Regions from separate parts of the Massilia sp. KIM genome, predicted to be linked through region 1. Evidence: predicted binding sites of a transcription regulator. Region 1 holds the regulator's gene; the other holds the start of a gene.
What was found. Region 1 encodes LexA, which represses DNA repair genes until DNA is damaged. Its sites were predicted from a motif close to ACTGTATNNNNATACAGT; they were not measured.
Positions count from the first base shown of each region.

Region 2: B0920_RS03505 (ATP-dependent helicase) is a predicted target of LexA. The motif match lies at 1,848-1,865, and genes of this name have one in related genera.

Region 1 covers NZ_MVAD01000002.1:1,228,891-1,232,059, forward strand. The annotation lists gene B0920_RS20220 (cystathionine gamma-synthase family protein) at 1-188, shown strand, start outside; gene B0920_RS20225 (tetratricopeptide repeat protein) at 307-1,029, shown strand; gene lexA (transcriptional repressor LexA) at 1,497-2,129, opposite strand; gene rpsF (30S ribosomal protein S6) at 2,425-2,811, shown strand; gene priB (primosomal replication protein N) at 2,842-3,132, shown strand; gene rpsR (30S ribosomal protein S18) at 3,163-3,169, shown strand, end outside.
Region 2 covers NZ_MVAD01000001.1:768,658-771,826, reverse strand. The annotation lists gene B0920_RS03505 (ATP-dependent helicase) at 1-1,822, opposite strand, end outside; gene B0920_RS03500 (hypothetical protein) at 2,192-2,407, opposite strand; gene B0920_RS25875 (hypothetical protein) at 2,598-2,771, shown strand; gene B0920_RS03495 (chromate transporter) at 2,811-3,169, shown strand, end outside.

The DNA of each region.
Region 1 (3,169 bases):
GCATCCCGGCCAGCAACCTGGGCGACACCCGCACCCTGGTGATTCCGGTGGCGCACACCATCTTCTTCGAGATGGGACCGGAGCGCCGCGCCAGCATGGGCATCGCCGAGTCCCTGATCCGGGTCTCGGTCGGGATCGAGGACACGGACGACCTGCTGGCGGACTTCCGCCAGGCGCTCGACGCCTGAGCCGTATCCGCTTCGTCAATACGCGGCCGGCTTCATGCCGGCGTTGTGTTTTGGCGGTTGAGCGCAGCAGCGGAATACCGCTATCATGGGTGTTCGATCGGCCTTTTACGACAACCCCATGAAACGTTCGCTTTCCATCCTGACCCTGTCCCTGCTGCTGTCCACCCAGGCCTTCGCCGGCGAGCTCGAAGACGCGCACGCCGCCTTCGAGAAGAAGGATTACGCGACCGCGCTCAAGCTCTACACCAAGCTGGCCAACGCGGGCAATCCGGAAGCCCAGCAGCACCTGGGGCAGATGTACTGGTACGGTGAGGCGGGGGAGGTGGACGAGGCCAAGGCCGAGGCGCTGTTCCGCAAGGCGGCGGCCAAGGGCAACAAGGTGGCGGCTGCCTCGCTGGACGTGATGAAGCAGCGCGTCGAGCGGCGCGCGGACATCGATTACTGGGTCAAGGGCTATGACGGCGCCGACCTGAAGTCGGGCGAATTCCGTTGCCCGGCGCCGCGCATTCCGGCCATGTCCAAGATCAACGAAGAGATCGACCGGGTGGGTGCGGCGGTGAATACCTGGCAGAACTGCTACAACAAGTTCGTCACCAACCTGAACGCGAATTCGCCGCTGACCAAGAAGATTCCTGCGGATATCGCCAAGCTCATGAACAAGCAGGAAACCGAGGCCTCGGCGGCCCACCTGGAACGGGTGCGAGAGAACGTCGCGGAGGAGGCGAAAGTGAGCTCGAAGCTGATCCTGGCGGACTTCGCGGCGTGGAAGGCGGCGACCGAGGCCTACGTGCTGCAGCACAATGCCATGATCAAGAATGCGGCGGCGGAGAAGGGCAAGTAATACGCTGGGGGTGGTTCAGGCAAACTTGGGTCCCGGCCTGCGCCGGGACGACGTGCTGGCGCCGGAGGCCGAAGTCGCTTCGCCGGAGTGCTCCGCACCCTCAACCAACGTCGTCCCGGCGAAGGCCGGGACCCAAGTTTCGCGGCGTGGAAGGCGGCGGCCGGGGTCTATATGTTGCAGCACAATGCCATGATCAAGGATGCGGCGGCGGAGAAGGGCAAGTAATACGCTTGGGGTGGTTCGCGCAAACTTGGGTCCCCGCCTCCGCGGGGACGACGTGTTTGGGTACGTGGCCGAAGTCACACACACACCAACGCTTCCCTGACTTAACCAACGTCATCCCCGCGAAGGCGGGGATCCAAGTTCGCAGCGCAGTGTTACAGCAACCCGCAGTGGCATTCGCAGCGCAGTGTTACAGCAACCCGCAGCGGCCTTCGCAGCGCAGGGTTACGGCACCGCGCCGCAGCTCAATGCCAGCTGCGCATCAAGCCCACCGCCAGCCCCTCGAGCGCGAACTCGTCGCCCGGTTCGACGCGGATCACCTTGAAGTCCGGATTCTCCGGCAAGAGCTCCACCGTATCCCCCGTCTTGCGATAACGCTTGACCGTCACCTCGTCGCCCAGGCGCGCCACCACGATCTGCCCGTTCTTGGCGCTGTCGATCTTCTTCACCGCCAGGAAGTCGCCGTCGCAGATGCCCGCGTCGCGCATCGACCAGCCCTTGACCTTCAGCAGGAAGTCAGGCCGGGCCGAGAACATCGCGGCGTCGACGCTGTAGGTGGCTTCCACGTGCTCCTGGGCCAGGATAGGCGAGCCGGCGGCCACGCGGCCGACCAGGGGCAGGGACATCATCATGGCCGGCGGCGGCATCGGGATCTGCTCGACCGTCGCGCCGACCAGGCGGATGCCGCGCGAAGTGCCCGGCGAGATTTCGATGGCGCCCTTGCGCGCCAGCGCCTGCAGATGCTCCTCGGCCGCATTGGCCGACTTGAAGCCCAGTTCGGCCGCGATCTCGGCGCGTGTCGGCGGGAAACCGGTGTTCTCGATCGCTTCCTTGATCAGGTTAAGGATCTGTTCTTGCCTTGCAGTGAGCTTGAGCATGGATGTCTTACGGCATATGGTTGTAGGAGTAGACTGTATTTTTGTACAGTATTCTGCTATGCGCAAGGGGAAACGCACGAAAAGTGTAAAAAAACCGTGCAATCGCGGCCAGGAAGCCCAGATCGGCGTGGTTTGCCCGCAAAACGCGCCCTTCGGAAGCCGCCGCCAGCCCCTCCGGGCCAAGATTCCATTTCCCATTCGCCCATTTTTCAGGCTATAATCGAAGGCTTTCCCTTCCCACACTCGTCTTGACGCCGAGGTGGGCATTTGTTTAAACGTCCTCAAGGAGTGTTGCATGCGTCATTATGAAATCGTTTTTATCGTCCACCCGGACCAGAGCGAGCAAGTTCCGGCGATGATCGAGCGTTACAAGACCACGGTGACCAGCCGCGGCGGTAACATCCATCGCGTGGAAGACTGGGGCCGTCGCCAGATGGCTTACCAGATCCAGAAGCTGCCGAAGGCACACTACATCTGCATGAACATCGAGTGCGACAACGAGACCCTGGTCGAGCTGGAAACCGCATTCAAATTCAATGATGCCGTCCTGCGTCATCTGACCGTTAAGATGAAGAAGGCCGAAACCGCACCGTCGCCGATGATGAAGTCGGTGCAGCGCGAAGACGCAGCCAAGAGCCACCGCGCAGAAGCAGCAGCCGCTGCTCCGGCCGCAGCTGCCTGAGTTTTTCCCAGGAATTCGAAGTAACAGGTAGTGAACCAGCTCCAGCTCGTCGCGACCATCGCCGAGCGTGATGTCCTGCGTTACACCCCGGCCGGCGTGCCCATCGTGTCCGCCATCCTGATGCACTCGGGGCAGCAGGAAGAAGCCGGTGTCGCAAGACTCGTGGAGTTCGAGATTCCCGCGTTCGCCGCGGGGGAGATCTCGGGCAGGTTCGGCAGCGCCGAACTCGGCGCCAGCTACCAGTTCACCGGATTCCTCGCACGGAAAAACCGCAACAGCAAAGCCCTGGTGTTTCACATCATTGATTTCCAAGCCGCCTAGTCGGCACTAGATAGATACAGGAGCCTCAAAATGGCAT
Region 2 (3,169 bases), on a different contig from region 1:
CTTCCTCGATGTCGTCCTGGCTGCCTGTGCTCATGTCCGAGGGAATGCAGCCGTCCACCACGTTGAGCACGTGCACCGAGCTCCACTCCTGCCCCTTGGCCGAATGGATGGTCGACAGGATCAGGTAGTCCTCGTCCAGCAGCGGCGGGCCGGCGCGGTCGCTGGTGGCCTCCGGCGGGTCGAGCGTGATCTCGGCCAGGAAGGCTTCGCGGCTGCCGTGGCCGCCCGCCAGCACCGCCAGCTGCTCGACGTCGGCGGCGCGCACGGCGGCGTCGTCGTGCAGGCGCTCCAGGTGCGGCAGGTACCAGGCCTTGACCAGCTCGATGTCGGCGGGCCAGCGCAGCCCCGGCGTGCGCAGGCGCCGGTACAGGGCGACGAAGCCGTCCCAGTCGGCGCGGCTGCGCGCGGGCGGCGCGAAGGCTTCCAGCGCCGCCAGCGGATCGGCGCTCTCGGCCATGGCGTCCAGCAGGCGCGAGGCGGTGGCCTGGCCGATCCCGGGAATCAGCTGGACCGCGCGAAAGCCCGCCAGGCGTCCGCTCGGGTTCTGGGCGAAACGCAGCACCGCCAGCACGTCCTTGATGTGCGAGGCTTCCAGGAACTTGAGGCCGCCGAACTTTACGAAGGGGATGTTACGCCGCATCAGTTCCAGCTCCAGCGCGGCGCTGTGGCTGGCGGCGCGGAACAGCACCGCCTGCTTGGTCAGGGCCACGCCGGCCTCGCGCTGCTCCAGCACCCGGGCGCAGACCCAGCGCGCCTGCTCGGCCTCGTCCGGGATCAGGACCAGCTGGGGCTTGATGCTCGAGGCGCGCTCGGTCCACAGGGTCTTGGCGTGGCGCTCCAGCGCGGCCGCGATCAGGGCGTTCGAGGCGTCCAGGATGGGCTGGGTCGAGCGGTAGTTGCGCTCCAGGGTGATCAGGTGCGCGGGCCGGCTGAACTGCTGGGGAAAGTCGAGGATGTTGCGCACCGTCGCGCCGCGGAAGGCGTAGATCGACTGGGCGTCGTCGCCGACCACCACCACGCCCGCGCCGTCCGGCTTCATGCCGGTCAGGATGCTGGCCTGCAGGCGGTTGGTGTCCTGGTATTCGTCGACCAGCACGTGGTCGAACAGCGCGCCCAGCTCCGGCCCCAGCACCGGGTCGGCCGCCATCTCGGACCAGAACAGCAGCAGGTCGTCGTAGTCCAGCACGTTCTGCTCCTGCTTGGCGTCGACGTAGGCCCCGAACAGGGTCTTGAGCCGGTCTTCCCATTCGCTGCACCAGGGGAAGGTCGATTGCAGCACCTGCTCCAGCGGCTCGCGGCTGTTGACCACGCGCGAGTAGATCGCCAGGCAAGTGCCCTTGAGCGGGAAGCGCTTCTCGGTCTGCGACAGGCCGATCTCGTGGCGCACCATGCCCATCAGGTCTTCGGAATCGCCGCGGTCGTGGATGGTGAAGGACTCGTCCAGGCCGATCCGTCCCGCGAACTCGCGCAGCAGGCGCGCGCCGATGGCGTGGAAGGTGCCGGCCCAGGGCAGGTCGATCGGGCTTTCCTGGCCGCCGCGCCGGAGAAGCCGGTGCAGCACGCCGCTGGCGCGGCGCGACATCTCGCCGGCCGCGCGGCGCGAGAAGGTCAGGAGCAGGATGCGCTGGGGATCGGCGCCGGCCTGGATCAGGCGCGCCACCCGGTGCGCCAGGGTATTGGTCTTGCCCGAACCGGCCCCGGCAACGATCAGGAGCGGACGCGGCTTGTCGACGCCGATGTCGTGCTCGACCGCCGCGCGCTGCTCGGCATTGAGGCTGGCGAAGGGATCGGTGGCGGGAGGCGGCGCGAGGACGTCGGACATAATGGCGGAGCTGGAAAATGCCCATACTGTACATTTATCCAGTTATAAACCGCAAGTAAAAATTACCGCCCGATATCTCCTGGATCCCGCCCTTCCTGACGATTCACCTCTACTGGCCGCGCTAAGTCGCGGAAACATAAGCCGTTTTCCGGATATCCACAAAGTCTGTGGAAAACACTGTGGAAAAGCGGGGGCTTGACACGCCGAATGCGGCCCGGGATGCGGGTTTCAACAATTTGCCTATTGGGAAGGCAGTGTCGATAGCCCCGAAAATCAAGGGTTTACGTCGGCCTCCTGCAGCTTTGTCCACCAGGGATCCGGTTGCTTTCCCGTGCAGGGTGGTGTGTATAAGCCGACGTCGACAGGCGCTCAGGAAGCGGCGCGCCGCCCCGGCTCCAGCAGCACGCGCTCGATCACGCTGGGCGCGACCGCATGCGACTTGAGGAATTCCAGGGCGGCCAGGATGCCGAAGTCCCCCAGCAGCATGATGCCGCGGCCGACGATGTCGCGCTGGAGGTGATTGCTTCGGAGTTCATGGTTCAGTGCAACGGGATCGTCGCACAGCAAGGCGGGAAACGGGCTCATGGACTGGCCTCCAGGAAAATGATTGCCGCCTCAGGATTATTGGGGATCTTTCATCGAAGTCAATATCAAACCGGTATCAAGCACGAGATTTCCGGGTCGGTGTCCTCCCCGGCGCGGCGCCTGTCCTGCGCTGCGCCATCCGGCGCGCCGCCTGCCTACAATCGGCCCATCCACTCTCAGCGAGGCCGCCATGAACAATCAAACCAATCCCGCCCTGAACCCCGGCGACGAAGCCGCCCCCGGCACGCCCGGCGCCGGCGAAGACCTGTGCGACGCCTGCGCCGGCACCGGCAAGCAGGACGGCAAGCCTTGCCCCGAATGCGGCGGCAGCGGCCGCGTGATGCGCGGCATCGGCGGCGGCTGAACATGGACAGCGGAGGCCGCGGGCGGCGATAATGCCGGGATGACCCCGACTTCCGCTCCCGGCTCCGCCACCGCCGACGCCGAGCGTCCCCGCCCCAACTCGCTCACCGAGCTGTTCGTCGCCTTCACCCTGCTAGCGCTGCAGGGCTTCGGCGGCGTGCTGGCGGTCGTCCAGCGCGAGGTGGTCGAGCGCCGCCGCTGGCTCAGCAACGAGGAATTCGTCGAGGACTGGGCGGTGGCCCAGACCATGCCCGGCCCGAACGTGGTCAACCTGTCGATGATGCTGGGCGCGCGCTGGTTCGGCCTTCGCGGCGCCATGACGGCGCTGGCCGGCATGATCGCGGTTCCGCTGGTGGTGGTGCTGGCCCTGGCCGTGCTGCACACCCGCTTCGCCGCCGA